2 regions of the Pelorhabdus rhamnosifermentans genome follow, and region 1 is predicted to be linked to the other one. Evidence: riboswitches for the same ligand, from Rfam matches in the RefSeq annotation. Region 1 holds a riboswitch; the other holds the start of a gene.
The links. Region 1 has a riboswitch for fluoride ahead of Ga0466249_RS11545 (universal stress protein). Riboswitches for the same ligand answer to the same signal wherever they lie in the genome.
Positions count from the first base shown of each region.

Region 2: it holds a riboswitch for fluoride, as region 1 does, so the genes downstream of both, Ga0466249_RS06925 (iron-sulfur cluster assembly scaffold protein) here and Ga0466249_RS11545 (universal stress protein) in region 1, are expected to answer to the same signal.

Region 1 covers NZ_JAHGVE010000008.1:89,805-112,865, reverse strand. Annotated here, with positions in the region: gene Ga0466249_RS11575 (ANTAR domain-containing response regulator) at 1-264, opposite strand, end outside; gene Ga0466249_RS11570 (sensor histidine kinase) at 261-1,718, opposite strand; gene Ga0466249_RS11565 (MBL fold metallo-hydrolase) at 2,008-2,646, opposite strand; gene Ga0466249_RS11560 (methyl-accepting chemotaxis protein) at 3,569-5,548, shown strand; gene Ga0466249_RS11555 (ArnT family glycosyltransferase) at 5,776-7,560, opposite strand; gene Ga0466249_RS11550 (OmpH/Skp family outer membrane protein) at 8,117-8,482, opposite strand; fluoride riboswitch at 8,688-8,750, shown strand; fluoride riboswitch at 8,813-8,874, shown strand; gene Ga0466249_RS11545 (universal stress protein) at 8,914-9,267, shown strand; gene Ga0466249_RS11540 (HAD family hydrolase) at 9,372-9,845, shown strand; gene Ga0466249_RS11535 (hypothetical protein) at 10,426-11,250, shown strand; partial or broken gene Ga0466249_RS26605 (hypothetical protein) at 11,503-11,844, shown strand; gene Ga0466249_RS11530 (D-lyxose/D-mannose family sugar isomerase) at 11,932-12,621, opposite strand; gene Ga0466249_RS11525 (PTS fructose transporter subunit IIC) at 12,956-14,041, opposite strand; gene Ga0466249_RS11520 (PTS fructose transporter subunit IIB) at 14,062-14,373, opposite strand; gene Ga0466249_RS11515 (ketose-bisphosphate aldolase) at 14,416-15,285, opposite strand; gene Ga0466249_RS11510 (PTS sugar transporter subunit IIA) at 15,367-15,825, opposite strand; gene Ga0466249_RS11505 (BglG family transcription antiterminator) at 15,815-17,365, opposite strand; partial or broken gene Ga0466249_RS27780 (IS3 family transposase) at 17,568-17,726, opposite strand; gene Ga0466249_RS11495 (PhzF family phenazine biosynthesis isomerase) at 17,918-18,175, shown strand; gene Ga0466249_RS26600 (magnesium chelatase subunit ChlI family protein) at 18,668-18,940, opposite strand; gene Ga0466249_RS11490 (ATP-binding protein) at 18,882-19,523, opposite strand; gene Ga0466249_RS11485 (DUF2642 domain-containing protein) at 20,080-20,310, shown strand; gene Ga0466249_RS26595 (hypothetical protein) at 21,441-21,602, opposite strand; partial or broken gene Ga0466249_RS26590 (ribonuclease J) at 21,662-21,923, opposite strand; gene hypE (hydrogenase expression/formation protein HypE) at 21,947-22,963, opposite strand; gene hypD (hydrogenase formation protein HypD) at 22,967-23,061, opposite strand, start outside.
Region 2 covers NZ_JAHGVE010000004.1:172,811-181,981, forward strand. Annotated here, with positions in the region: gene Ga0466249_RS06915 (PDGLE domain-containing protein) at 117-455, opposite strand; gene cbiM (cobalt transporter CbiM) at 460-1,155, opposite strand; fluoride riboswitch at 1,614-1,676, shown strand; gene Ga0466249_RS06925 (iron-sulfur cluster assembly scaffold protein) at 1,761-2,453, shown strand; gene Ga0466249_RS06930 (GGGtGRT protein) at 2,475-3,470, shown strand; gene Ga0466249_RS06935 (DUF190 domain-containing protein) at 3,581-3,931, shown strand; gene crcB (fluoride efflux transporter CrcB) at 3,962-4,336, shown strand; gene rpmB (50S ribosomal protein L28) at 4,428-4,619, opposite strand; gene Ga0466249_RS06950 (DUF1858 domain-containing protein) at 4,768-4,971, shown strand; gene recG (ATP-dependent DNA helicase RecG) at 5,004-7,043, shown strand; gene Ga0466249_RS06960 (HipA family kinase) at 7,193-7,969, opposite strand; gene Ga0466249_RS06965 (hypothetical protein) at 8,074-8,652, opposite strand; gene thmT (2-hydroxymuconate tautomerase) at 8,832-9,020, shown strand.

The DNA of each region.
Region 1 (23,061 bases):
TAGTTTCGCCTGACTGTTCGCCGTCACCATAACCACTGGAATATTCAGTTCATGCATCATTTGAGCTGTCTCTAAACCATCTAGTTCTGGCATCATGATATCCAAGATTGCCAATTCCGGCTGCATTTGTTTTGCTTGTTCAATCGCTTTTTTCCCATTATCACATTCAGCACAAACAATATGCCCCGCTTCCTCTAATGCCTCTTTCATATCCTCTCGAATCAAAATTTCATCTTCTGCCAATAAAATTGATAATGTCTTCATATCGCTTTTCCCTCCTCTTTTGCAGCCAGTCCACATAAAGGAAAAGAAATGTTCGCAACAACGAATCCATTTTCATGTGTTAAATCAAACTGCCCGCTCATTTGTTCGCAAATTAAAAGCTTTACCAAATAAAGCCCTAAACGTTTTCGTTGATTCTTTGCATCTCTTTCTTTTATTTGCTTCCCATTATTTTCAACACGAATTTTAACAGTACCGCGATCTTCTCTGATTTTAATATTCACTTCACCACGATGCACACAATTTTTCAATCCATGCTTTACAGCATTCGATAATACTTCATTTAAGACCAAAGCAATTGGCACCGCCTGTTTCGCATGAAGAAAAACATCACAGCCTTCAACCTGGTTTTTCACCTGCTGTTCTGGCAAAGTACCACTTTCTATAATTTTTTCCATGATATACAAGGCTAGTTCGTTTAGATTCACTACATCCCTTGATTGATATGTAAACACTTCATAGACTTTAGCAATCGATAAAATACGATTAATACATGCCAGAAACTCTTCTTTAACTTCCTTTTCTTCTGTTCGCCGCAGTTGCATATATAATAAAGAAATTACATTTTGTAAGGTATTTTTTACTCGATGATTGATTTCCTCGATAATGACAGACTGCATATCAATACGGCGTTCTTTTTCACGAAGCTCCGTTACATCTTGTACCGACACGACACAGCCGCTTAGAATTCCATGAGAAATAAGTGAATAGGCTCGAAAAATATAACTCGCTGTTCCATATTGCATATTTTTTGTGCCCCACAAATCTTCCACCAAAGATGATAAAGAAGTGTAGCCTAAAAATTCCTGTAAATTTTTCTGCATAACCCTTCCCTGCCACAAATTTTCCGCGATCACACTTGCCTGTCGATTTGCATATGTTATATTTCCCTCTGGATTCAAAACGAAAATGCCACCAACGCCCCATTCATCCCAGCCACAGCCGGTTCTTGCCAATGACATCAAAGTCTGACTTAAATGATCTGCTGTCTGTGTCAAAAACTCTACTTGTTTCTCCTGCTCGATTCTTGCGGAAATATCCTTTTCCATAATTAAAACACCAATGATTTTCCCCTTTGAATTTTTAATCGGGACAACGGTCTGGGCAATCGGCACCCCTTCCTGACTCACCCCGCGCACATTAGAGCTCTTTTCACCAAATAAAGCAGCTCGATAAACAGCTGGTTCACATTCTACATAAGCGATTTCGCCTACAACACTTTTTTTATAAAGTGATGAAAGATTGTCCGCATGAGCCCAGCCTAAAACAATGCTGGCGCAGCCTTCCTTTAACGGCGCATCAATAAAAATATCCGTATCATTCAGGGTCGCTATCGTTAATAATTGCTTGCCTAACGCTTCTAATTGGCAAATGTCGTCTTCCAACAATGCCGTATATTCCAAACACAGCTTACGTATACTTTCATAATCTTCCATATTGATCATCTCCAACGCATAGAAAAAGCCCCTACAACTGCAGCATTTTTCTGCAATTTATAGAGGCTTCATTGCCTATCAAACTATATATTTAGTTTTAGTGTACTATATCTGCAAAAAACTGTCTATAAGGAACTCGATCATACTACATTATCACTCTTTCGGCCACGCTGATTTCTTCGCATAACAAAGCCTCTTTCTCATTTTCAAATAGTCAGTTTCCCGACATAAAAAAAGCCCTCAGAGCTTTCTGCTCTAAAGGCGTTAGCATTACTTTACGTTTTAAGCTTTACGCATAGTCTAAGACCACAACATTAGACACTGAAGCCATGGATGCCTTATCATACTCGACTTCCTGTTTTCCCACTCGCTTCCCGCCCCCGATTTTTTGCAAGAAACTTTCAACACCTGCGATAGGATATTGAATAGGCTCGGTTTTAAAGTGCATGGGTATAATAACCGATGGTTGCAGCATTTTAGCTACTTCTACCGCCTGATCAGGTCCAATGGTATAAAATCCCCCTACCGGAATCAGCAAAATGTCAACAGGGCCTATCTCTTGCCTCTGTTCCGGGGTCAATATGTGACCCAAATCCCCGCAATGACAAATATGCAACCCATCCACAATAAATTTATAAATAGTATTTTTCCCACGCTGAGCACCGCCTTCCTCGTCATGGAAAGTGGCAACACCGATAATTTCAATTCCTTTATGAAAAAATTTTCCCGTCTTATCTATGTGGAAAAATTCTCCCTGCACCGCTTGAGTATAGTTATGATCAGAATGCTTATGGCTTGTGGAAACAATATCCGCTGCTACATCAGGTACCTCATACCCTACTGAACTGTCAAAGGGGTCTGTCAATACTCTCACACCATTATCGGCTGTGAGTAAAAAACAAGAATGTCCTAACCACTTAATTTTCATTTTTTCTCCTTTCATATCCGTATTTTACAATCTATTAGACTACTCACTGGTAACATTATACTATTATACCGATTTTGGTGCAAAATTTTCACAAAGCGAAAGATCCGGCGGCGTTCGCTTAAGTCGACATATAGACGTGTCAACGGCGTTGAGACGGGACATAATTTGAAGAAAGCGGTAGCTTGCATATATAATGCCGAGGGGACGGGGTTAGTGACATCCCACTTATGCCTTTAAAACAATTCCTCGATTAACCTCCTGTGAGTCTTTAAGGATGCACTGCCTTAGAATAAGTAGCAACAAAAAAAGACCTCACAGTTAAAAAACACTTGAGGCCACATTAAAGATATTCACTATTAAATAAATCCATATATAGAATAGAGGAAGATATTTTACATGTTTATTGTAACGATTTGAAATATGAAATTCAACATCTTTTGCAATAATGGGAAAAAAGGCCACCCTATTCAAAGATAATTTCGTGGCATCTTAAGATACATGTTAATCAGTGACCAAAAAGTGAATACACCTATACCAATAAACCCATACACTAAGAACATTTTGATCCCCCTTTGTTGCTAAGCAATTAATTAATTCTATGATAGCCTCTGAATATTAGAATTAATTTAGACAGTTACCCCATTTCATACAGGTTGATTAATCCTTCTCATCTTCATCAGAATATTGATAAATCCATCCTATTCATGTCTCAAATAAGATCGCAATACCATTCCATACATCCCTTTGAGACGATAACACGGGTATTTCTTTGCTAGATTACGCGAAGATACAGTTCATGTTAATAAATTTAAGATATATTACTGAAGGACAATGGTCCCATATGTCGAATTTTGTGGAACAACAGCAAATTTTATACCGTCCCAACCGCCGACCATTACAATTTTGAAAGGAGAAAAGAATAATGACTTTAAAAAGTAAACTAACATTAATTTTCTCGATATTATCCGCCGTTATTCTGTTAGTTTCATCAACTGTGGGATATTTGTTTACAAAAGATCAAATGACCACAAGAATTCAAGAAGAAATGAAAGCAAATGTTGGCTCCTATGTAAACAAATTTGACGGATGGCTTAATAGCAAGGCCAAAATGCTGGAAATTACCAATAGCACGATACAAAATAATTTGAGTACTAATGATATCACCGCGCCTATGGTCGCAGGCTATAAGAATGTTGATAAAGAAGTGTCTGATATGTATTTTGGTTCTACGGATGGGAAGATGATCGATGGAAGCGGCTGGACACCACCTACAGATTATGATCCACGGATTCGTGGTTGGTACAAGCAAGCAATGGAACAACAAAAACTTACTTTTTCAGATCCATATTTAGATATGACAACCAAACAAATGGCAATATCCGTCGCTATGCCATTGAAGAATGCTTCAGGACAAACTCGCGGAATTATTGCCGAAGATATCTTGATCCAAACCCTTATTGATAATGTACAGAGCATCAATTTATTTGGTGCAGGCTATGCTTTTATAATAGATACCAAAGGTTCTATGTTGGCGAATCCTGATCCCGATTTAGTATCAAAAAATGTTTTTGAAGTAGAAAAGTTAAAAAACTTATCCGCCATTTTTAAAGATATGTTAACAAAAGATCAAGGATTTGAAAGTTATCATTATAATGGTAAAGACATGCTCACTGTTTATCAAAAGATCCCAGCAACAGGATGGGTTTTGGCAATAAATGTACCGGAAGAAGTTGTCTACCAACCCCTTATCAAATTGAAATGGTCGCTTAGTATTGTTGCCGCTCTATCCATACTGTTTGTAATAGGAATCACTTTTATGATGTCAAAACGTATAACTAAACCAATGGAAAACCTGACTAATCAAGTTAAATTAGTTGCCAATGGTGACCTTACTGTACAGGTAAAAGTTAATGGCCAAGATGAAATTGCATTGCTTTCGCTTAGCTTTAATACGATGGTACATAATTTGAAAGAATTGATATTACACGTTAATCATAACGCGGAAAATTTGGCAGCATCTTCAGAGGAACTAACTGCTAGTGCCGATCAATCGGCCCAAGCGGCTAACCAAGTTGCTGGCTCCATTACCGATGTGGCCAAAGGAGCAGAACAACAACTTGCCGCAGCCAATGAAACAGCAGTGATTGTGGAGCAAATGTCAGCTAGCATCCAACAGATTGCCATCAACGCCAATGAAGTGGCGAAACAATCATCCCATGCAGCTAACAAAGCAAACGAAGGTAACGAGTCAATAGATAAAGCGGTAAACCAAATGGCCAATATTGAAGAAACCGTTACTACCACTGCTAAGATGGTAACTAAATTAGGTGAAAGTTCTAAGGAAATCGGTCAAATTGTAGACACGATCTCAGGTATTGCCGGTCAGACAAATTTGTTAGCCTTAAACGCCGCTATCGAAGCAGCACGAGCGGGTGAACAGGGACGCGGCTTTACTGTTGTAGCAGAAGAAGTACGTAAACTGGCCGAGCAGTCAGAGGAGGCAACCAAGAAGATTGCTGAACTAATTAATGAAATTCAGGGAGATACAGATAAAGCAGTAGTAGCCATGAACAATGGCACACAGGAAGTTCGGCTAGGAGCGAAAGTAGTCAATGCTTCTGGACAAACCTTCGAAGAAATATCGACTGTAATAATACGTGTATCTGACCAAGTAAAAGAAATATCCGCTGCCATCGAACAGATGGCTATAGGCAGTCAACAAATTGTGGGTTCGGTAAAACAAATCAATGAACTAAATAAAAAAACAGCTGGAGAAGCACAGACAGTATCAGCTGCAACCGAAGAACAATCTGCATCCATGGAAGAAATTGCGACATCCAGTCAATCACTTGCTCGCTTAGCAATGGATCTCCGCGAAGCTGTCAGCAAGTTTCAAATTTAATTATCGACTCCCCTGTCAAATCGACTTACAGGCAACATATCCCTTGTATTTCAAGATTCCTGCAAAGCGAAATTGCTTTGCAGGAACTTTTTTATACTAGCCCCAACCAATGCTAATAAGTAAAAATAAAGAGAACAAAGACTCCTAATAATATAATCGTAAGCCCGAATTCCTAATCAATTTGTCCCATATGATTACAAACTTCTTGATAAAAAACTTCAATATTATTAAGAATGGCACTCATAAAGCTTCATGCGCCTTTGCCTTGAATCTCCCAATCCAGTTATATTTTCCTGCTCCGAGGTTTGCCATTCTGAGTCTGGTATTAGTATGCCATGAGAACTTACCCATGCATCAATCTCAGGCTGCTGGCTATTCCCAGCACCTATCATTATGTAGCGTAATTGTCCGCTAGCTATTAGTTCTTCCAACTCTGCCTCATTTAATATTTTTTCTGAACCACCAAATCCGCCATATGTCATTACTGGTTGCCCAGTATTAAGGATTATTGGTGAAGCAGTATGGGCATTAGGGACCGCTATAATATACTTTTCTCCGTTTCTATGCAACAAAAGGAAATTCTCTAGTTTGCCAGTATTGACACCTGTAAAATTCATACCCCATTGCACGTTGGATTGTCTCGACTGAGGATTTAGGTCAGGCCCCGCAAAGGGAAAAGCCGCATTGCCTGAACCGTATAAGACTGGAGTAAGCGACCAAGCAAAAGGGGCAATCATTATACTGATGATACCAACAATCATAGCAAAGGTATTCGCCCTGTTTCTTTGTACTTTGCGCATGGTTGCTTTCCAACCTAGCAGCAAAGTTGCTAAAACCCCTCCCCCTATAACCGTTGGCAACATCCAAGAACGCCATTCATTATATCCTGCAATAATAAAAACTTGAACTCCAATAGTCAAAACGATAGCAACCGGCAATAGATATCGGCTTTTCCCGACACCTGTTGACCACCAATCCGCAAGAATACTATAACTAATTCCAACTAAAGCAGCTATCGCAGGAGCCATCATCACCAAATAATATCTATGTGCCCCTTGTGCTATACTGAAAAATATTACTTGAGGAATAAGCCAGCAACCCCAAAATAGCATCTTCATCCTAGTTTTTTCAGGTAATGCATTCCTGCGAAGTTGATAAATCGCAACAACTAACCCAATCAGCGCAAATGATAGTAACCAACTAATTTGGCCACCCATTTGATGATTAAAAAGTCTAAATGGGCCAGACAACCCAGTTTCCCCGCCCGTTTGTCTCATATTGCCAGTTTGTATATTTGGAGCTGCATACCTTCCTGAATTACTCACCCGCCCCGTTCTTCCTGGCCTCCTATTTCCCTGTCCTAAAAAATGACCAAGGCCATTGTACCCAGTTGCAAGCTGAAACTCTGAGTTAGTTTCGCTACTGCCAACATAAGGACGTTCATCCGGTGAAACGTTGTCCACTGCAATAAACCAAGGTAAGGAACTAACTATCAATACCATGGTAGCGGCAAGAAGATGAACAGCTTTTCTTTTGTACTGTCCATGTTGGGTAAGAAAATATGTAATATAGAAGGCTGGCAAAATCATAAACGCTTCAAGGCTTTTTATGTTAAATCCAACACCAATTAAAAAGAAAGCGAGCAAAAGCCTTTTTAAACTCAACTCTTCAGTCGCCGGCAAAAATACTAGCACCGAAAACATTAGTGTCGTAACAAGCAGTACATCAATTGTATTATTACGGCTTGCAGCAACAAAAATTGGAGTAAGTGCAAGTACAAGTGCCGATATTAACCCTGCCCATTCGCCATGGTATCGTTTTACAATAACATAGATGAGATATACAGATGTTACACCACCTAATGCTTGTGGAAGAATTATACTCCATCCTTGGAACCCAAAAATCTTCGCACTTAGCGTCTGTAACCAAAATCCAAGAGGCGGTTTATCAATAGTAATAAATCCACTTGGGTCAAAAGAGACAAAGAAAAAGTTATGCCAGTTCATCATCATACTTTTGACTCCAGCAGCATAATAAAGATTAGCCAACCCTTCCTGCCCTAACCAAAGAAAGTGCAAGAGAAATGATAGTATTACAATTAGTATAATTCCTATTTGCCTCAAAGTTTACCTCCATAATTTAAGTTAAAGGTAGGTATCTTCGCCAATATCTACTATTCCCAATAGCAACCAAACACTACGATCTAGGCACTGACTGCAAATACCTCATCATTATGCATACTCTACTATAAAATTGTGACAAAACCATGACACAACTGACGCTTAAATATTTACGGAGTATTATTTATAAAGTGGTCGCTCGGAGATATCCAAAGGCGAGATACGATTTAGGAGGCATTATACTTTTTATTTATTTTCTTTATTCTTACATGAATCTACAAAATCAATGAAATATCATACAAACAATAAAAAAAGAATATAGTAGTGGCAAGGCTCAGAATCTCTAAGTCTTGCCACTACTATATTCTTAAATGGTGCGCCGAGACGGTTCGAAAGTCCGGCACTTTGTGTCAAATCCGGTTATAACCTCTGACACTTAAATTAATTATTACTTTCCAGTAATAATTTTTCCTACATCATTAGTTATATCTAATCCGCCATAAACAACATTATCTTTAAACAAAACAGATTTTAACCCTTTGGCATCAGCTACCGATTTAATTGCGGCCATAATTTTGTCATTAATAGGTCCCATAAGTTCTTGCTTCTTTTCGTCAAGATCTTGTTGCATTTTTTGATAAAGTGCTTGCTTATCTTGATCACTCATATTAGCACTTTGTGTATCAAAATCACTTTTGGCCTGTGTAACTGCAGCATCTAGGGTTTGCTGTGCTGTTGCCGTTTCAGGAGCCTGTGATAATAAAAGTTGATAATCCACAACACCCAATTCATTAGAAGCTTTATCAACATACATGGCGCCAAGTCAACTACTAAATACCCTAATAAAACATCAAGAAAAATCCGTCACATTGTTATGGCTCACTGACCGCATTCGAATGTGGCTTTTTCTACACCACAGTTGTAAATATTTTGAGCTAATGAATTTTCAAGATGATAAGAGATATTTAATATAAATGTTATATCGTTGACGATACGAAATAGTTAAGTTATAATTATTTTAAAATGACGGCGATGGAGTTCGCCTTGAAACCCGTATAAACGGTAATGACTCCTACCACTTCGGTGGTAGGAGTCTATTTATTTTACCGCCGAAAAAAAATATATAAGGCTTTTCATTATTACCAGACAATAAGGCGATGGAGTTCGCCATAACTCCGCTCAGACGGTGATAACTCCTACTTGATTCATACATTTTAAACAAATGAAAAAAGGAGGTCGTCTATTATGGAGCAGAATTTTGCAATTGCAGCGCAGTGGGTATTTTTGGCGCTGGTTAAGCCGCCGGAATTTAGTTCCAGTATTGATGAAGTGGATGAGTTTTACGCGGACGGTGAAAAGCATTGCCGTCCGCTTTTAGAAAAAGCGGCAGCTTATGGTGAAGAGCAAGGTCTTACTGTGCAAACGGAAATGCTGCATGGCCATCCGGCGGAAAGTCTGGTTCGTTATGCTGCTGACCGCAAGGCTGATTTAATTGTAATGGGAACGCACGGTATGGGCGGTTTTAAAAACCTTGTTATTGGCAGTGTTGCACAAAAAGTGGTCACCTATTCCAAAGTGCCGGTGACGATTATGAAATAGCGCTGGTTATCGCCCAATTAGCACAAGGGAGTGGGGTATATTGCTTGCTGCCGGATTGATTTAATTTTTCAATTGAGCTAGCAAAGACAAAGGGAGTGGAGAAAATGATTTCTATTCAATTACCAAATGGCAGGCAATATGAATTTCGCCATGTTGTGTTTGATTATAACGGCGTATTGGCTGAGAATGGACGTGTTTCAGAAGAAGTGCGGCGGCTGCTGGCCGAACTGGCATCGAAGGTTTTTGTCGTAGTGATTACAGCTGATACCTTTGGCACGGCTCAGGAAGAACTAAAGAACGTACCGGATGTGGAACTAATTGTTTTACCGGAAGATAAGGACGGAAAAGAAAAGGCCCGCTATGTCCAGAAATGGGGAGCGGATACAACGGCGGTTGTCGGTAATGGTGTCAATGATCAGCCTATGTTCTTTATTGCCGGATTGAAAATCTGCGTGTTAGGAGCAGAGGGAGTCAGCGGCGGCATCATGGCAGCAGCTAATATTGTAGTGCCATCACCAGAAGACGCTATTAAACTGTTCTTAAATCCTATGCGCCTCAGTGCGACGTTACGGTCATAAAAAAGCAAGAGGCAGCAAAGAAGCAGATGGTAAAAGATGCATAGTGATATCATTATCCTAGGTTTAGTCAGTCTGTTCACAGATATATCCAGTGAAATGAACAATGATACTTTCTCTACGGAGACAATTGCTCTGGCTTTTCCATGCATAAAAGCCAATTTTCAAGGCATAATATAAACGTAAATTTTTCTCTCTCCAACCAGGGCCAATTAGGTCCTGGCTTTTTGAATTTAATCCATAGTTTTATAAAAGATAACATCGGGAGATGATGTTATGAGTATGCATCGAGATAGTACAAGTGAATGGTCTAAGGAAAAACAATCATTAAAGACTATAACTACTTCCAAGCCTTCTAAAGTCAATCCACCCATTCTCGATCGGAAATCCACAACATTTCTCTTTCCAAACTAGGGCTCAATGAGTCCTAACTAATTTTTATATCAGCCCTTCAATCTCAGCTGTTTAGTATATTTGCGTGATATCCGTTAAAGCTTCTGACTGACAACAAGGAACTTTTATATTAACAACGAAATAATTTATTGCTTGATATATATACAGATCTTTAATGGAGGGGATTGACTTGATCGGACAAATCATCGTGACTGTTCCACAGGCAAAGCAGCTAATTGCGCAGGCCATCCTTCAGCTTCCTGAAGTAAAACACGCATTGGGGCATGGACAAGTGGTTTTAAAATCTGGTACTACAGTATCAGCTCTAGCCGAAATGCTGGGTGTCCCACCAATGCGACTTGGCGGACGAATTGTGCCAGACGGTGCCCGCGGACCGCGGAAGATGGCGGATGCACCTCATATAGCCGTTGTAGAACAGGGCGAATGGCATAATGCGGACAATACCTTGCCCGAAGAAATCGTTAAAATGGGACCCAATGATGTCTTCATTACTGGGGCCAACGCACTTGACTGTTATGGCGTCGCTGGACTTCTGGCCGGAGTGGAGGGGGGCAGCGTTGCCGGAAAATCACTGACCGCCCTGTGGACGGAAGGCATTCCGCTAGTTATTGCTGTAGGCATGGAGAAACTTATTTCCGGTTCCATAATTGAAATATCAAAGCAGACAGGCCGCAAACGCGTGGACAAAGCAATGGGGATGGCCGTTGGTATGATCCCTCTAGTGGGCCACGTAGTTACTGAAAGGGATGCACTTGAAATTTTGACTGGCGTAAAAACAACTGTAATTGCCGCTGGAGGTATCAACGGTGCTGAGGGAGCAACCATGCTGCAGATTGAAGGTGAACGGAAACAAATTGAGAGTGTTTTTGATCTTATCGTCGCGTTAAAAGATGTACCGACTTGTGGCAATATCGAAAGCCGCAAGTCTTGTGAAATTGGTGGCCCTATGTGCCCTGTTCATGTTAATTGTCTCTACAAGCAACAAAATAAATAATTATCTAGAAATGATTAAATTCGAACCCAATTAATTCCAAAGAAAAATAAAAAGAGACAAAGACTCACAACTGTGGTATAGAATAAGTTACCACACAAATCCAAACACAGGAAGTGAGTCCATGTCTCGTACATCCATTTTATCAGATGATGCAACAATCCACAATTTCATTTCAAAATTACATTTGCCACTCTACTTTTCTCAACTAGTAAATCGCCATATTGCCGATTTTGTCGCTGGTGCAAGGTGACTCCCACCTTTATTATTCATGACGATACGATTTCTAAGAAGACTAAGCCTTCGTCACAGGCCATACATCCAATAGAAGCAACAGATTTCCACTTTTCTCATCTTGAATGTAAAACGATATGGGGCCATCAATTATTATGGGACTATGCTTGCTGCAGGATCATTGACGCTGCCCTAGCATGCTGTAGTCTTATTTTGTTGGCCAAAAGATGCATTTTTAAACCCGAAATGTTTGTGAACTTTTCTCTGTACCGACATGAGATTAGATACAAAAACAGCTTTGGAATACTATAACAAAAGATGGCCCATTGAAACTTTTTTCGCCAAACCAAAAGCAATCTCGGGATCAGGCAGGTTAAAGAGTGCCTAGGTGAACTATAATTTGCCATGTGTAAATATTTGTTAGCACTTTTAATCATTGCTTGTTGTAATTTAGAATCTTACATATTTATCATAATCGTTAAACATCAAATATTTTGCGACTTCATCCTCTTCTACTTCCGGAAGACGTGATTTAACTTCATAAAACCGATTGTCTACCCTATCATCATTCGTTGTCGAAACTTCAAATAATGCAATATCACCAGTTCCCGGAACACCTTGCCATTGATGATATTGTCCAGAGCTCAAAGTTACACTTTGTCCTGGTTCAAGAAAAACCTCTTCACCGGCTTTAATTTTTATAATTTTACCATCAATAGGAACTTCTACATCGGTATCATTGAAATCTTCATTTTCATTTGAATTATATAAGGTTATTTTTAACGTGCCACCACCGCGGTTAATAACGTATTCCATTTTATACCAATGAAAGTGAAACGGTAAAATCTGTCCTTCACGAACAAATAATAGTTTTTCACAATATGGTTTTGGATATTTGTTTTTTTTGTTAAAATTACCATTGCGAAATGTAAATATCGTTAATCCGATATGTTCAAAATCGTTTTTTCCAAAATCAGTAACATCCCATCCCAACATATTGTCAACGAGTTCACGTTGGTCTTCTTTTAAATTTCTCCAATCATCAGGTGTATAGTAAGCGAATGGAGGCAGGGGAAATTTTAATTTTTTAGCTTTTTTGATCGTATATTCAATAATATTATTTATTTCTGACCGTTTCATTTGTATCTCCTCCATAACCACCATGTACTAAAGCAAGTTGCTTATGTCCACTTATAAAATATTGGCCGATAACATGAAATATGCTAAAATCAAATACTTTATCGCACTTTTTATATAAGATCATTGGTAATGTTTTTTCGTCAACTTCCGCAATCATATCGGCATTAAAATGCAGCTTATGTTTTAAAATATCTCCATTTTCACTTGCGTCGATTAGATTAAATACGTATATAGGGCAATATCTTTAAGCTCAATATTCATCACAATCTATATGCAGGTTCTTACGAACCTGCATATAGATTGCAAAATTCCGTTATAATTAAAATATTTGCTTTCAACCAGAAATCTTAATGCTGGATAAATCTAAGTCCTCTTCCGTATCATCAATTTCTATTTCTTCTGAAGGTTTCCTCTTTAATAACTGAATAAGAACAGCAAATACGCAAGATCCAATCAATAAACTTAATAACCATAAACCAGGATGACTAATTCCTGGAAGTGCAAAGAATCCACCTGCCGGAACTGTAGAAGAACAATCCCAATACATCGTTAAGGCACCATCAACTGCAGCACCAACCCCTGTACATATAGTAATACGTACTAAATCGTTAAGAATAATTGGATATGATCCTTCTGTAATCTGACAACACCCCATTAAGAATGCCGATTTTAAAGCATCTACTTCTTGTTGAGAATACAAATCTCGCTTGAGTATTCTGCTTAAAAAGTAGCCAATTGTTAAACCAAAAGGAGCAATCATAGAAGCCGAAATCAATGTGGCAATAGGTGCACCAATCCCTTCTGTCATAAAGCCAAGTACAAAGACGAATACGACTTTGTTGATAGGTCCACCATAGTCAATGGCAGATAATGTGCCCAGAATCAAACCAAGTATAATAATAGAACTACCACCTTGTAGACTAATGAGCAGCGTATTAATACCATCTGTTAATGCAATAATAGGAACACCAACAATATATTCCATAAATAATCCGACGATGATAGTCGTTAAGAGTGGCAATATCATTTGTGGAACTATACCCTCGGCAAAACTAGGAACTTTAATTACTTTTTTTAGCCAATTTACTACAAAACCACCTAAATAACCAGATAATAATCCGCCTAAGAAACCAAAGCCATTTGCTTTACACAGTAAACCTAACAGAAATCCTGGTGCAATACCTGGACGATCAGCAATAGAATATGCAATAAAAGTAGAAATGAAAACTGGCAATAATCCTAATCCATCTCCACCTAACGTTGTCAATGCATCAGGAATAGAGAATCTCCCTCTATAGTCCGTTATTGTATGACCCCCACATATATTTCCAATTACCATCAACATGCCAGCTGCACATACATAAGGTATCAGGTAGGATATGCCAGTCATCGCATGTTTTTTCAACTGTAAATCGTGCATATATCCATCCTCCCTTTTTCCTATTTTTTTACAATTCCTTGCATTTTATTAAGTAAGCCCATTGTAGAATGTATAACTACTTCTGTAGGAACTTCTATCATTTTTTTCCCGGTAAACCGGTCCTTTCCCTTGATGTTTATATCAACAGCGAGAACTACAATGTCAGCCTCTTTAATCTGTTCTGGTGTTAATTCATGTTCAGTTCCAATCGTACCCTGTGTTTCCATGTGAATTTCATGTCCGACTTTTTCTGCAGCTTTCATCAGCTTTTCTCTTGCAATATATGTATGAGCAATTCCTGCTACACAAGCTGCTACACCAACAATTTTCATTTTCTACCTCCTTTTGTATGACTTACTGCCATCTTTTTATTTTTATAATTTAAAATATTTTACTTTATCTAGGTCGTTAAACAATGCCATTTTTTGTTCAATAGTATCACGGCAGGCACGAATACAAGACGGATAGATAACATTTGGTTCACGTTCCAAGCCCTTTTCGGCCAGATATTTTTGTACTGCTGTCATGAAACTGAATTTGATATCACTAGAAATATTAATCTTGGAAATACCTAGTTTTACAGAATCGGCAATTTCTTTATCTGGATTACTAGATCCACCATGTAATACCAAGGGTACATTTACTTTGTTTTTGATTTCAGTAATAAGATCCAGTTTTAATTTCGGAATAAATCCTTTTGGATAAATTCCATGGGCGGTACCAATTGCAATAGCTAAAGAATCTACACCAGTTTTTTCAACAAATTCTTTTGCATCCTCTGGATTTGTATAGGTAATTTCGGTTGTGCCATTTTCGATAGAATTACCCGTGTTGCCAATCGTACCTAACTCTCCTTCTACAAAGACTCCAACTGGATGTGCTGCTTCTACTACTTTTTTCGTCAAAGCGATATTTTTTTCAAATGACAAATGTGAACCATCAATCATAACAGAGTTAAATCCTATTTGAATTGCATGAATACACTGTTCATAAGATGAACCATGGTCTAAGTGCAACACCATAGGAATTTTGGTGTGGTTCGCTTCGTAAAGGACACTTGCAATAAAACTATCACGCAAAAAGCTCAATTCATCTGGATGAATTGCCATAATGACAGGGGCCTGTTTTTCTTCTGCGCTTTCCATCATAGCAGTTAATAGTTGTCCAGTACCTGCATTAAAGGCAGGTACTGCAAATTTGTGTTCCTGTGCTACTTCCAACATTTCTTTCATTTCGATTAACATAATTACAACCTCTTTTTAAATGAATTGTAATAAACGAGTTTCTAAAATTTTCTTCAATAATCTTCTTTTTATAAATTGCTATCATTGTATTTGCTGAGATAACAAGCGAATCACCTCCTTTTTATTTTGGGTAGTGAGTAATTTTTTTAACATTTCATCATCCGCTAAAGCAGTAGCTACTTGAGATAACAATTTAACATGAACTGTTGTTTTATCCACATTTCTAACTGCAAACAAAATAACAATATGTACCGGTAAATCATCAAAAGATTCCCATACCAAATCGTTTTTTGTTCTGCCAACTGCTATAGACGTTACGCATACGGCATCTGACTTGCCATGCGGAATTGCAATATGCCCGCCAATACCTGTCTTTCCTTCTGACTCACGGAGATAAACATCCTTAACGAATAATTCATCGTTGCACACTTTTCCTTCCTTATAAAGTCTATCTGTAAGTTCACGAATAGCCTCATCCTTAGTAGTAGCTTTCATGTCCAGATCAATTAAGTTTTCATTTAAAATCTGCTCAATTTTCATTGTCATCCTCCTTAATTAAATTGCGTTCACAATATGTCTGCCAAACATTTCTTACTTTTAAAATATCAATCCTATTGAATAGAGCACTAACTAAAATAATAGGGATGTCTTTTTGTATTTTCAGTTGAATAGTTGTTAATATTAAATCTATTTTTTCATTATCTAAAACTTGTGCAATATGATTTGCTGAAATAGTACCAACGATCTCCCATTCAGGAAAAGCATTTTTTACTCTATTTTTGAGTAAGTGTGATGTGCCTACCCCCGAAGAGCAAACAATTAATACACGTCTTACAGATGGTTGCTTTTCTAAAGAAGCTTGAAAATAAATTACAATATAACTAATTTCATCGTCGCTTATATTCCGTAAATCAGAAAAGATTGTCTGTTCGGCAAGATTTCTCCTTACAATTTCAAACATAATCGAAAATTCTTTTTTTATTTCTTGCAAAAGTGGATTACACACAGAAATATCATATTGTACTCTTTTCAGTAAAGAGCGCATATGCAAAAACAAATTTTGCTGCAAGGCAACATCATTAATAAAATCAACATTTAGATTTCGAGAAACATTGTGGATTAATTGAAAAGTTATTTCTTTTTCTTTGGAATCTTTAGGAGTTATTCCCATAGTGAACTGTTCGCTTACTTCCATACCACAACCAGAAGAGATTAAATATTGGTAAATATAAAATACTTCAATTTCAGGTACTTCCAAATTAATATAAGTATTAATTTGTTGAATAATATATTGTGCAACTTGGAATATTTGCTCGTTTTTTATTTCAGTATCTTTTTCTTGTAAAATTTCGTAATCAGCTTTAAAACTACTATTTCGTAATCGCTTAATCAAAATAATCAAATGCGTGAAGATATTTATACAATATGGATCCTTAATACTGGCATGTAACATATTTTCAGTATCGTTGAATAAGTGCCCAACAAAATCAAGATCTTCATTGGAAATTTCTTTAAATATATAATGATAGCCCTCTCTGTCTAAATTAAGGTTTCCTTGAAAAAAGCCTGGCAAATACTCAAAAATATGCATTAACATTTTACGTATGTCTTTTTCTTTACCATTTATATAAGTTCCCTTATGAGAACGAATCATAGTTAATTTATATAACCCCAGTTGTTTTTCAATACTATTTAAATCATTTACAATAGAAGCATTACTAACATAATAATATTCAGATAAACTCTTTATTGATGTTTCTTGTGGTGATTGCAGCAACAGTAATATTAATAAATTTTTTCTGCGTTCAGCAGCAGTCATTCCTAAAAAGTGATTTTGCCGATAATCATCCATATTATTATGATTTATTATATTCAAAGAAGATAACTCGATTCGAAAACCTTTACCTTTACTTTGTTTGATAACATCGTTACCCATTTTCTTTTTTATTGATACTATGTCGCGATAAATTGTTTTTTTAGACACATTCAAAAAATCAGCTAGTCTGTCAGCAGAAACATAACCATCGGATTTTGCTAAAAAAGTAAGGCTTTTTGTTTCTCGTGTTGTTAAGCTTTCCAATATCATCACCTCTTTATTTGTGAAATTAATAGTAGTTTAATCTTGTAAAATATAAATTTTATGTTTTTCGCACTTTACTTTATATACGTTTTATTCTTAACATATTTTTATTGTAGCAATAGCATTATTGTTTGAAAATACTAAATAATGTCCATAATTAGCAGACACTTTTAAATGGACAGGTCAAAAAATAGACATAAAGTTAAAGATTTTGTGATTCAAATTCTTCTGAGCTTGGCCATCCTAATGCAGAGTGTATGCATTTAGTATTATAATAGGTTCCAATATATTTAAATATTTCCATGCGGGCTTGTTCGAAATCGTTGTAATCTGCATCCTGAACAAGCTCTCGCTTTAATGTGCGGTAAAAAGCTCCATAACGGCATTGTCATAAGTGTTACCTTTACGGCTCATACTTTGCTAGTGGCCATACCGTTTAAGTACAACCTGAAATCTTTGTAAAGTGAAGGAGGATGGAATTTTGAATGTACCGAGACAAAACGTTTCAGGCGCTGTGATTCAAGTACTCCCGGAATACTAACTCATGGAAGAATGTTTGCTCCGGCCATTGGCATTGCTGAAGATCCGGTTACAGGTAACGCAAATGGTCCTCTGGGTGCTTATCTTGTTAAACACCAATTAGTTCAACATAATAGCTCAATTTTCAAATTTAAAGGAGAACAAGGATCAGTAATTGGTCGCAGTGGTATCGTAGAAGTTCAAGTAGATATTGTCAATGGTTGCCCATTTAAAGTAAAAATGGGTGGACAAGCAGTGATTGTTTTTGAGACTGAAATTAATCTAAAATAAGACTTTGATTTGCGGATGGCGCAATTCCTATCAGTCTGCAACTGTTAATATAATTATCTAAGATAGCCGCTCCCTATATCTGTAAATCATTTGAATTTGATTGTTGGAGGCGATCCTACCGTAAAATGCACAGAACACCTGATTATAATCCGATAGTTTATGACCTAACAGAAGAAAAGCATCAACCCCTGATTTTACAAGAATTGATACCATTTTTCGCCGTTAAAGGTGATACGTTTCTCTCCGATTGATCTTAAACAGCAGTTCTGCACAATGTGAATAAGCTGCATAACAAAATACAAGGTGGCAGATGGGGTCTCAGTGGCGGAAAATGTTCCTCTGTTTTTGTGCGCCCTTTTTTCTCCAATTACATTATATGTAATTGGAGAAATTGCAAAAGGAACAAAAAAACTGTCTCACCAGCGATAATTTATATCGCTAATCCGACAGTTCTTCTTGATCATATGCATTATTTCAATTCCACAAATTGTACTATAAATTGGGTCCATCAAATAAATTACTCCGATAATAAATGGCTTCGGCCACATGAACGCCTTCAATTAATTCACTTTGTGCCAAATCGGCAATCGTGCGAGACACTTTAAGAATCCGCTCATAGACTCTGGCACTTAAGTTAAGTTTTTGAAAAGCCTGTTTCACTAGCTTCTCTGCTTCAACAGAAAGTTGACAGGTTTTTACTACCTGTTTATGACTCATCGCACCATTGCAAAAAACGCCCCACTTCGCTAAACGCTGCCGTTCCACTTGACGGACTTCCTCTACACGCTGACGAATAGTATCTGAATTTTCTGCCTACTTTTTTTTTGTCTAGCAAGTCCTGATAATCAAGACGCGCTACAGGCAAATGAATATCAATCCGATCCAATAACGGGCCGGATATTTTTTTTGTATAACGTCGAATATCCGCGGCTGAGCAGCAGCAGGTCCCGCTGGGGTCACCAAAAAATCCGCACGGACATGGATTGGCTGAACTGATCAGTAATATTTGCGCGGGATAGGTCACCGTGGCATTCACGCGGGCAATGGTGACTTGTCCGTCTTCTAGGGGCTGACGAAGGACTTCCAATACCGTACGGGGAAATTCCGGCAATTCATCCAAAAATAATACCCCATAATGACTTAAACTGACTTCACCGGGGCGGGGAATACGCCCACCGCCAATCATACCAATTGCTGATGTCGTGTGATGCGGACTACGAAAGGGCCGCGTTCTCACAAGTCCCCGTACATGATCCATCATACCACTAACACTATAAATTTTAGTTACTTCCAAAGCCTCTTCATTTGTCATTTTCGGCATGATAGACGGCAGAGCCTTGGCCAGCATCGTCTTACCTGCCCCTGGTGGTCAAGATATGTAAGTAAGATGAAAAATGTTCACTGTACAAAGACTTCTCCTTAAACCACATGCAAAGTTATCAACTACAAAGAATTTACAATTAATCTTCCAACATAAAATTCCAAGTGTTATCACGACCTACCCAATTCTAAAGCCGCCAGTCGGCCTATCCATCAAAAACTCCTCTACATATATTAAACGCGTTGTCTGTCTCCCTTGTTTCATGTGTGCACCTTATTGTTTTATCAGAATACATTTATCTACCTCAAAATTAACCGGCCTTAACTTTAAAAAAAGCCCGTACTACGTCCTTTATTCCCCAGACAAACTCTTGGGTGGTTGTTTATTATCAATTATTATTGCCTGCTTATCCTTAAACTCATCAGCAAAAAAAGTAAACAAACCATCTTGCGATTTCTTAGTGCGACACCCCCTTCGTCTTTATTGTACCTGCAATCCTTTACCTACTACACTGAACCAATAATGCATCTTTAGCATATTATGTAGTATACATTATTGCATAAGAAGGGAGGCTTTTTCTTTAATGAAATACAGATATGAGCTACCTGAAATGATAACCCCGGTTGAACCTTCTTGGCTGAAAAGATTAATATCAGTTATGGGAATGGAAGTAGTAGTTGAGACAACCCGCAATTCATTGTATGGAAAGTTATTGGAAGTGGAACACGACCACATAGAATTGCAAATTGGACATAGGGTAACTTTTATACGTTGCCAACAGATTATTAGTGTTATGCCAATTCCGCGGTGTTAAATAAAAGATCCCTATATTTCGCTTAGTCGATATAGTCGACTCTTGAGTCAAATTTGATAAATTTTAGGAGGCAGGTATTCTGCACTACTCATATAGCCCAAAATGCTGTGACCTAGCAAAATGGGAATGTTCTCTTTAATACTGAAAGCATTAGGTGACGAAAATCACGACCGAATGTTCTACCAGTATTTACTAAGTATTGTCCCTGATTAGGAACATTATGTGATCATAAAATCGATCAGAGATGATGAGATTAAACATTTTAAGATGTTCCGTATGATTTACCAGGATGACATCGGTCTGTTTCTTCGCCTCCCCTGATGGAAGTAGCTCACTTCTCAATCTCGCTTCTAATTGCAGAATATAAAATGAATAATATTGCAATTCATCCCATCATATGTACGAGGAGGGATTTTGGGCTATGATAAGCAATCCGTTTATTGCAAACGTCAGCACAACTTTCTTCAGACGAACTTGTCCAGGCACTCCGCGCCGATGTCGTGGGCGAATATGAAGCGATCATTGATTACGAAGCACACGCAATGGCCACCCAAGACCAGCGCGTTAAACAAGCACTATATTAAATAGCCGATGAGGAACTGAAACATGTTGGATAGTTAGAAGAGTTAATTACTCTGCTTAACCCAAAAGAAGGGCAATTAATACAGCAGAGTAAACCAGTCATCCAACAACAAAATCAAAATTCCGGTCAAACCATGCAGCTAGGCTCAAATATGTCCAACCAGCTTACCCAATAGAAGTCTGAAGGATCAGCCAACATTATTAGTTGCTGATCCTCCTTTTCAGCATAATCAATGAAAGGTTGAAAGCCCGTTAGATGTTAATTAATTTCTCCGAGATACTTGGCAAACGACACTGGTCTTTTTAAGTATGCTAATACTGGCAAGAACTCTCGGAAAAATGCAGGTAGGTCAACTAACCTTTTATTCTGCCGTCATCATAAACTATCACTTTTTCTACCAATGCAAAATATAGGTCAATATCAAATTCATTTATTGGCTCAGCTTCAGTTATGATTCTAGTATACTGTTTTGCTTTATAGCGTCGAAACAGATTACCGTTTTCCCACAGTTCTTGGCATTTGTCAAAAAAGTAACCCTTGTTTTCAATCAGTGCATAAACACATTTATAAATGCATGATACAAAACCCTATCGTCGATATACTTGCTGTTACAACCATTTTTGCCTTTCATAACATATTTACCATTGCACCGCCAGATAATCCTTCTGAGCCTTTCATCGTTAGAGTTCCATACCTTCCGTCCAAAAATCTGACCGCAAGATCCGCATATGACTCTGCCTGCAAAGGGATTATCTGTTGTCGCGTATTAATCATGGCCCACTCGGTGATTTGACTAGGCTCGTAGATTCGCTAGAATCTGCTTAATCTTTTGTTTGACTTCAGCCATCAATTGACCCGACTCCCGCACATAGACAAAACCACGAGACACTAAATCCGGTCCGGCTACAACACAGCCGCTCTCCTTATCGATTGTTACGACCACAATGAAAACACCGTCTTGGGATAATTTGCTGCGATCACGAAGAACGATGTTACCGACATCCCCTACCCCCAAGCCATCAACAAACGAACCTTCTTGCCACATTTCACCCCTTAACATAATCTTGGTAACGGATCTCCCTCAAGCATTGGCAAAATGCGTTGACCGCCCAAGGAAGTTTTTATTATAACCATTCCAGGTAATTCTCGCTCCACTCTGCCAATAATGCTAGCATTCTTTCCTTTTTCTAAACAGTGTAATCTATGTAGTATATCTTCAGCAGAATCAGGTGCTACAATCGCCACTAGTTTGCCTTCATTTGCAAGATAAAGCGGATCCATGCCTAACATTTTACAAGCCCCTTTAACAACAGGGGAAACAGGCAGTAGATTTTCTTCAATTTTAAAGGTCAAACTACTCTGTTCTGCAAGTTCATTAAGCGTTGTAGCTACCCCACCCCGGGTTATATCCCGCATACAACGCAATTTATTTCCATATGCAAGCAAAGATTGTGTTAGCGGTAAAAGACTTGCACAATCACTTTCAATAGGAGTATCAAAAGCAAACTCCTGCCTTCTAGTTTTTATAACTAATCCATGCTCCCCAAATTGGCCGCTAACAATAATCACATCTCCTGGACAAATATTTGCAGGATGTAAATGAATATGACTGGGAATAATTCCGATGGCAGAAGTATTAATAAATATTTTATCAACTGAACCTTTTTCGACTACCTTCGTATCGCCAGTTACAATCTGAACTTTCGCATGATTCGCTGCTAAAGCCATCGAATCCGCTATTCTCCGTAAATCATCTATCGAAAAGCCTTCTTCCAATATCATACCCACACTCATATAATACGGTTTGGCACCACTGACTGCTAAATCATTAACCGTTCCATAAACGGCCAATTTACCGATATCGCCACCAGGGAAAAAAATCGGATTGATCACAAATGAATCTGTCGAAAAAGCCAGTTTTGTTCCTTTTATTTCAAATAAGGCAGCATCCAGCATCTGGTCAAGTATGATATTAGAATAGTTTTTTTGAAAAACTGTTCTGATCAACTCCTGCGTTTTTCTACCACCGCTTCCATGAGATAACTCAATTTTATCTGTTTTATCCTGCATTTTCTATTTTCCTTTCTGGATCTGCAAAAAAGAAGCTGCACAACTTCCCTCCTCAGATATCATACACGGTCCAACAGGCGAAGCGGGATTACAACGAG
Region 2 (9,171 bases), on a different contig from region 1:
CTTCTAGTGTTATAGGAACTTATTAACCTCAATTTGCCTTGACATACTAATACTCTCAATCATAGCTTATTATTCTATGATTGAGAGTATTCTTGCTACGTCGTTTACCCTGATTTTCAGGATTGTTTATTTTGACAAATAGAATTGTGTTTTTGCTGTAGTAGTAGTTTGCCAATAAGCAATATAACCGCATAAATAATCACTGCGCCAATAATAGCGGAAAATATATATCCGACATATTGACTAAATGTACTGTCCCCCAAAAACTTCATGCTGTAATCGGGAAACAGAGCTTGCCATAAATCCCCCATCTGCTCCATGCCTTGCGGAACAAAGCCTAACGTTTCTTTTAATTTATCACCGTCCCACTCGCCCCAGGCCGTGCCATCAGCTAACAGTCCCAGCGGTGAAATGAGGGCTAAAACTACTAGACCTAGCCAATAATGTTTGTACATAAGGTTATGCCTCCTTGCCAATTTTAGGCTGAGAAATCATGGCATCCAAAGATTGAATGGCAATAAATTTTAAAGCTGCTGCAGTCACAATTCCTTCAACAAACCCTGCTACTGTAAGATGAGCTAAGAGCATCGCCGGTACAGCTACACTCAGACCGTAAGGACAATATAATGGTGTGCCGTCTGGTTCTGTAAATAAAAGAGGTTGAATACCAAACTCGATAGAAGCTGCCAATGCTGCAATATTGATAGCAATGTACGCAGCAACGGCACCCGCCATGATTTGTCGCTTCGATCCCGGCAGCGCATTTTTGCTAATAAATCGATACACATAGTATCCGACAAATGGTGCAACAAACGCCATATTAAAAGTATTGGCTCCAATCGCTAATATTCCACCATCGCCGAAAACGATGGCCTGAATAACCAAGGCTACACTCATTGTAATCACCGCCGACCACGGGCCTAAAATAATTGCGATTAAAGTAGCCCCGATGGCATGTGCGGTAGTCCCGTCGGGAATGGGTACATTAAACATCATGATTAAGAATGAAAAAACTGCGCCCATTGCTAAAAGAGGAATCCGGGACACATACAAAGTCTTTTTCAATTTGTTCGAAGCGTGGTACCATACTGGCAGCATAACTATTCCTAAAGTTGCACAAGTAGATGGGCTTAAATATCCGTCAGGAATGTGCATTATTAAAACCTCCTTAAATTAAAATCAAGTGCAAAGTGATTCATTCATCTTACATTTTTTCATCATTTTGTTACATTGCTAGGTGAATAGGTAATGAAAAAGCCATGCAAAGTTTTCCCATCATAGGAAACAACCTTCATGGCATCAGTCCTCACAAATATTAAATTGATATCAACTATAATTTATCATAACCTTCAGGTTACGTAACATACATCGTGTATGTTGTTAAAACTAATTAATTAGTATTTACAGTATTCTACTTTTCAAAACACATTCCTGCTATTAACCAATGTTTTTTAATAAAATCAGAGTTTCAGTGATGTCAAGGATGGCAGCCTAATTTGAGTCATTAAGGATGCTCGATGTCTGAGAGAGAATATCGCCGCGATGATTAAGTACATTATCCAATTATTTGTATTGACGGTTGTAAAAAGTCACTGGTATAATAAGGATGTATCTGACATAATGGCGATGGAGTTCGCCTTAGACTCCGTGCAAACGGTAATGACTCCTACCACTTTGTTGGTAGGAGTTTGTTTATTTTACTTGACTTGATACTTTTGGGAAGTTGAGGCATTTGTTTGTTAGCAGAGAGGAGAGAAAAGATGAACTATTCAACTGAAGTCAAAGACATGTGTATCGTGGCTAAAGGTCCAAATCACGGGGCCGCTCCCATTCCGCAGGAGGGCAAATGGACAAAGGTAAAAGAGATAAAAGAGATAAGTGGTTTAACTCATGGTGTGGGTTGGTGTGCGCCTCAGCAAGGGGCCTGTAAGTTAACTCTCAATGTAAAAGACGGAATCATTCAAGAAGCATTAATTGAAACCATTGGTTGTTCAGGGATGACTCATTCCGCAGCAATGGCTTCTGAAATTCTTCCCGGTAAAACCATTTTAGAAGCATTAAATACTGATTTGGTTTGTGATGCAATTAACACCGCCATGCGTGAACTGTTTCTTCAAATTGTATATGGTAGAAGCCAGACGGCTTTCTCTGAGGATGGACTACCTATCGGAGCCGGCCTGGAAGATTTGGGCAAAGGATTAAGAAGTCAGGTTGGGACCATGTATGGTACATTAGATAAAGGGCCAAGATATTTGGATTTGGCGGAAGGGTATGTGACTCGGATCGGGCTGGATGAAAATAGCGAAATTATTGGCTATCAATTCGTGCATCTTGGGAAAATGATGGAAATGGTTACGAAAGGCCTGGATGCTAACGAGGCGCTGCAGAAGGCAACAGGCCAATATGGACGTTTTGATGAAGCAATGAAGGTTATTGATCCCAGACACGAATAAATACATAGAGGAGGAACAATCATGGTTATGTTTGAAGGCTACGAACGACGTATCGACAGTATTAACAAAACACTGAAAGAGTATAAGATAGAATCACTGGAACAGGCCAAAAAACTCTGTGATAACAAGGGGATTGATGTTCAGAGTATCGTAAAAGGAATTCAGCCGATTTGTTTTGATAATGCATGTTGGGCCTATACTCTTGGGGCAGCGATTGCTATCAAAAAAGGCAATACAAAGGCTGCCGAAGTTGCACAAACATTAGGTGAAGGTTTGCAGGCATTTTGCATTCCTGGTTCTGTTGCAGATAGTCGGAAGGTAGGATTAGGTCATGGGAATTTGGCTGCGATGCTATTAGAAGAAGAAACAAAATGCTTTGCTTTTTTAGCCGGACATGAATCGTTTGCTGCGGCAGAAGGTGCGATTGGTATTGTAAGGTCTGCCAATAAGGTTAGGAAAAATCCATTGCGTGTCATACTCAATGGATTGGGAAAAGATGCAGCGCAAATTATTTCTCGTGTTAACGGATTTACTTATGTACAGACAAATTTTGATCATTATACAGGAACACTGCAAATTGTAAAAGAACTAAAATATTCTTCAAGTGAACGTTCTAGTGTCCGGTGTTATGGTGCAGACGACGTGATGGAAGGCGTTGCGATTATGTTTAAAGAAGGGGTAGATGTATCGATTACTGGTAATTCAACCAATCCAACGCGTTTTCAGCATCCAGTAGCAGGGACCTACAAAAAAGAGTGTATAGAGCAAGGTAAAAAGTATTTCTCCGTGGCTTCCGGCGGAGGTACAGGAAGAACGCTGCATCCAGATAATATGGCAGCAGGTCCGGCATCTTATGGCATGACAGACACACTAGGGCGAATGCACTCTGATGCTCAGTTTGCTGGTTCTTCTTCTGTTCCTGCCCATGTAGAAATGATGGGATTGATAGGAATGGGGAATAATCCCATGGTTGGCGCCAGCGTTGCCGTAGCGGTAGCAGTAGAAGAAGCAAAATAGTAATAACTCCTACCATACGTTTTGTATTGGTAGGAGTCTATTTTTTATATTGAAAATCATATAAAGATGATAAAATAAATAGATTGAATTTTTAAAGGAGGAAAAGGCGCATGCCTAAAATTTCGAGTCAAGCTAAAAGATTGCGTATTTATATTGGGGAGGGCGACCGCTGGAAGCGTCAGTCTTTGTTTCATGCCATTGTGGCAAAAGCGAAGGAATTGGATTTGGCAGGAGCCACTGTTTTGCGCGGTCTCATGGGATATGGCGCGGATAAACGAATTCATACAGCGAGTATTGTGGACTTATCAAGTGACTTGCCGATACTTGTTGAAATTATTGATAGCGAGGAGTATATTGCCAAGCTTTTACCTTATCTAGATGAAATGTTAGAAAAAGGTTTGGTAACAATTGACGACGTTGAAGTCATTAAATATGGAACGGAGCCGCCTGTGCGGGAGTGATTTTATTTGCTCAAAATGAGGTGCTAAAATATGTTGAAAATAGTGTTAGTAGCAATTGGAGGAAGTGTTGGTGCAATCACACGATATCTTGTTTCGAATTGGGCTGCTGAGCGATTTGGAGCTGGATTTCCCTACGGAACGCTGATTGTAAATGTTATAGGCTGTTTTATTATTGGTGCATTTATGACTGTGACAACGGAACGTTTGATTGTCAGTCCTTATTGGCGATTACTTGTTACTGTGGGGTTTGTCGGCGGACTTACGACGTTTTCATCATTTAGTTATGAAACGTTTCGATTGTTGGAAGATGCAGATCTGATGGTGTCTGTCTATAATATTGGCTTAAACCTCATCCTGGGATTTTTGGCTACTTGGTTGGGGATTAGTGCTGCCAGACTCGTCTAAATTTAATAGTAAAAGCCCCCTCAATGTGAGGAGGCTTTTACTATTAAAATAGCCATAAAAATAAAGGGCTTGATGTCCTAGTATTTTTACTTTAGATTGCTCGCTGAACTTTACCAGAACGAAGACAACGAGTACAAACATTGATTTTCTGAATTTCTCCGTTCATAACGCCTTTTACTCTTTGAATATTCGGCTTCCATGTACGTTTTGTTTTTAAGTGGGAATGGCTGACGTTATTACCACTACGTTCACCTTTACCACAAATTTCACATAAGTTTGCCATTTATTCCACCTCCTCTAAAAGGACGAGACATCCCTTTACTAAACATAAGTATTTTAGCATAGAATGGTATCAACGCGCAAGCACTTAGCAGGATTTTTGCCGTTTAAAGGGGAAAATATTTAATTATTACAGTAAAGAGGTGAAAATCATGATTAAACGTGATACACCCATTGTTGATATTCTTCGCCGCTATCCCGAGTCCCAAGCTGTTTTTAAACGACATGGAATGAACTGTAGCACTTGTATGGGGGCTAATCTGGAAGTGATTGAACGCGGAGCAAAAACACATCAAATTAATATTGATGATCTGTTAAAAGAATTAAATGCTTGTGAGAGGCTGCAAAAAAAATAAATTTTGGCCAAGAATTTTTTGAGGTGATTTGTGTGCTCGATTGGAATAGTCCGATCCAGTATTTGAAAGGTGTAGGCCCTTCTAAAGCTGCTCAATTATTAAAGTTAGGACTTGGGACTGTGGGACAATTGCTGGAATTTTTTCCGGCTCGCTATGAAGATCGCAGCATGTTAAAGTCCATTAGACAATTAGTAGTTGGAGAGTGTGAGACGTTTCAAGCCCAGGTCTTAGCTGTTACAGTTAAACAAGTCCGTCGTGGTCTGTCTATTCTTAATGTGCTTGTTGGGGATGATACGGGAGCAGTGGAACTCGTTTGGTTTAATCAAAATTTTTTACGAAAAAAATTTAAAATAGGTTTGACTGTCGTTGTTTATGGCAAGGTAGAACGTCAGTACAATCTTAAAATAACGAATGCCGAAGTCGAAGTAATTCATGAGGGCGATGTATTTGAAGGACGCATTTTGCCTGTGTACCATTTAGGTGAGAATGTGTCACAAAATATGTTGCGACAGTTAATGAAGCAAGTTTTTGCTTTAAATATTATCATCGATGAAATATTACCTGAAGAAATTGTAGACAAAAATAAGCTTATGGGACGATCAGAAGCCTTCTATCATATTCATTATCCAGCTACGCAGCAACTGTTAGAACAGGCAATCGAACGATTAAAATTTGAAGAGCTTTTTTTGCTTCAAGTAGCACTTTTACAGATAAAATCAGAAAAGCAGCGTCCTTTTTCAGGAGTCAAGCATGGCGTAGACGGTGACATGAGCCGACAAGTCTTAGTGGAGCTGCCTTTTACATTAACGGCGGGGCAACAGGCGGCTTTAAAGGATATTAAAGCGGATATGGAAGATAGTCAACCAATGCAACGTCTGCTGCAAGGGGATGTCGGATCAGGTAAAACGATCATTGCTGCTTTGGCGCTTATTAAGACTGTTGAAAATGGCTATCAGGGAGCTTTTATGGCGCCTACGGAAATTTTGGCTGAGCAACATTATCATACGCTAGCACAACTATTTGCTCCGCTTGGTATTAAATTGGGTCTTCTTACAGGCAGTAAAACGAAAAAACAAAAAGCAGAAATTTGCCATTTGCTGAGAACGGGTTTGATTGATATCCTCATTGGGACGCATGCCTTAATTCAGGAAGCTGTTGAATTTGAGCACCTTGGCTTGGTGGTAACAGACGAGCAGCATCGATTTGGGGTCAATCAACGGGCCAGGTTGCAGGAAAAAGGTCAGGAGCCTGATGTACTGTTTATGACAGCTACGCCGATTCCGCGGACACTTGCCTTGACTGTATATGGCGATTTGGATGTGTCTCTTATTACACATTTGCCGCCCGGGCGAAAGGCCATTCGTACTTTTTTGCGTGGTCCTGAAAAACGCGCTGCTATTTACCAATTTGTTAGAACCCAGATAGAAGCGGGGCGTCAGGCTTATGTTGTGTGTCCACTTGTAGAGGAGTCTGATAAAATTGATACACAAGCTGCTGTGCAGCTTTTTGAGGAGCTTCAGGCAGGATATCTAAAGGAAATTGCTTGTGGTTTGATTCATGGCAAATTGAAGGCGACTGAAAAGGATGCCATCATGAAGGCTTTTTATGAAAATGAGCTTTCTTTGCTTGTGGCAACAACTGTTATTGAAGTAGGTGTTAATGTTCCGAATGCTACCATGATGGTGATTGAGGGGGCTGAGCGGTTTGGACTGTCTCAGCTTCACCAATTGCGGGGAAGAATCGGCCGGGGCAGTCATCAGTCATATTGTGTTTTAATTGCTCATAATAAACAGTCCGAGACCTTGGAGCGGCTGAAGGTCATGACTGAATCAAATGATGGCTTTGTGATTGCTGAAAAGGACTTGTTACTGCGAGGACCAGGACAGTTTTTTGGAACGAGGCAACATGGCTTGCCTGACTTAAAAATTGCCAATATCGTAACAGATGTAGCCATCCTTCTTCAGGCTCGTTCTGCTGCGCAGCAGTTGATTCATAGTCAAGCAGTCAGTCATGAACTGCAAAAAACACTGTTAGAACGTTTTGGCCCGGATTTTGTTATCCTTCATAATTAAATATCATAAAAAAGGGGCGGCTTGCGCCGCCAATATGGGAGAGGAGAAAATTTACACTACTAGTAATTCCTTGTTTCAATAAGTTTTATACATATTTTTTTTAATATTATTTTATTGATTCGATATTCTAGGTTACTCTTAATTCTAAACTAACGATGATCTAGCGGAATATGTTTGCCTAACTTTTTCCAAAGTTCTTCCAGTGTATTGCGTCGGAGTTTTATATAATCAATTAGCGCCTGTTTTTCTTGTTCATCTGGTAGCCATTCATGAGGAATTTCCTGTACAAGTTGTTCGATTTGAGCATTGCTAATCTTTGATACAATTTTAAGATAGGGGGAAAAATCCTGAAAGGTAAGATAGTATCTGAGTAACCATCCATAGGAATAATGATAGTAAATTTTTATTTTCATACTCAAACGTTGAAGAAGTTGTTCCGTCCAATTGCCATAAATAAATAAGTGCGAGTTATCAATGGCGTATATTTTATATCCTGATTCTTGTTGTTTTATTAAGAGGTTTTTATAGTTACTTGTTCGATCGGCATTATGAAACAGGTGATCAAATAGAATGACGCCAGCAAGTTGTGTTTTATTTATTGCCTTGACCAAGTGTTGCTTCTCCATATATTCTGTGTGATGAATAAATTGGGAGGCAAAATGAAGTCCAGCCTGTGCCCCTGATGTTCTGAGTCGCGGATTTTGCTGCAAGGTTTCTTCAGTAACTTTGATAATGTCTCCCGATGGAAAGCATAGGTCCATGAGTTTACCAAACTTAGTTGCCAACAATTCATTGACTAATACTTTGGGTCCGAGGGGATTATTTTGTAGTTTTACGACATAAAATTTTTTGTTATTGGCGCGAAATAAATGGGGTGAAGTAACTCCAGATCCTACGATGCCATAGTATTTTGTAGCAATGAGCATGCTTGAATCTCCTTTTCAAATCTTATAAAAAAAGACCCGTATTTTACCGGGTCTTTTACAAGCTCAATTTGCCATATGTGTAGTTTAGTTTTCGTTACCGATATTTAGCTACCAGAAATGGAAGTGATGGCTTCAAGGTTTACTACGACAGAACGAATACCAGTCAGATCTGTACTTTTACCAGGAATAACAATCGTTTCTGCTGTTAGGATTGCCAGTTCATCTTCAACTGTGCTAAGAATACCTTCAAACCAGAAACCGCCTAACGTTGTGATGGCTACTTCGTCACCAATGCTGCAGCATAACTGCCTGATTAACAAATGGCTTTCTTGTCTGTTTAATGTTTCTGCACGATCCATGCTGCCTGTGCAGGACGTTGTTGTGGTTGGGCTATCTTCGTGAAAGGGATCTGTTGATATTGCAGTTGCTTTGCCAACAATAGTCCAAAGGTCGACACGGCTAAAGGATTGTTCAAGAACGATTTCACTGGGGCCGAGAATTTGGACAAAATCTGTATTAGAATTTATGGCTGGAGCAAGTACGGCGATGCGGCAATCTTCAATTGCCTGCAAATTGCCAAAAAAGGCAAAACCATCAATGCCAAACAACACGACATCTGTATTTAGCTCGCGTTGAAGCTCTCTGATGAGCCTTTCGTTGCGTATTTCTGCAAAAACTCCCATGAAATACAACCTCCTTATTTCGTTAAAAATCATTATTCAACTCCCTATAATTTATGTACGAAGAATCAAGAGTGTTACTATGCAAATAAAAGACAGCTATGGATCATGTTAAAGTGATTTGAGCAGGATATACATGAATTTACGCAGAATAACAGCTTTATAAATATTAGGGAGGTTTTATGATGCCATTTGTCCAAATTGATTTTCTTGAAGGCCGTACTATCGAGCAAAAAAGAGCTCTTGTCAAGAAGGTAACAGAAGCAATTGTTGAAACTACCAATTGTCCTGCTGAAGCTGTAAATATTATTTTGCGTGAAATGCCAAAAGAACATTTAGCTAATGCAGGTAAACTTCGTTATGATAGCTAAGGACTAGGTTGGTGACGAACAGACCGTGTGAACGGTCTGTTTTTATGATATATAGTGATAATAATTATTATATAATATATTATCATTGAATATAAACGCGTATAAGGCCGTAAAGTTAACATATATTATATTATGTTAACTTTACGGCCTT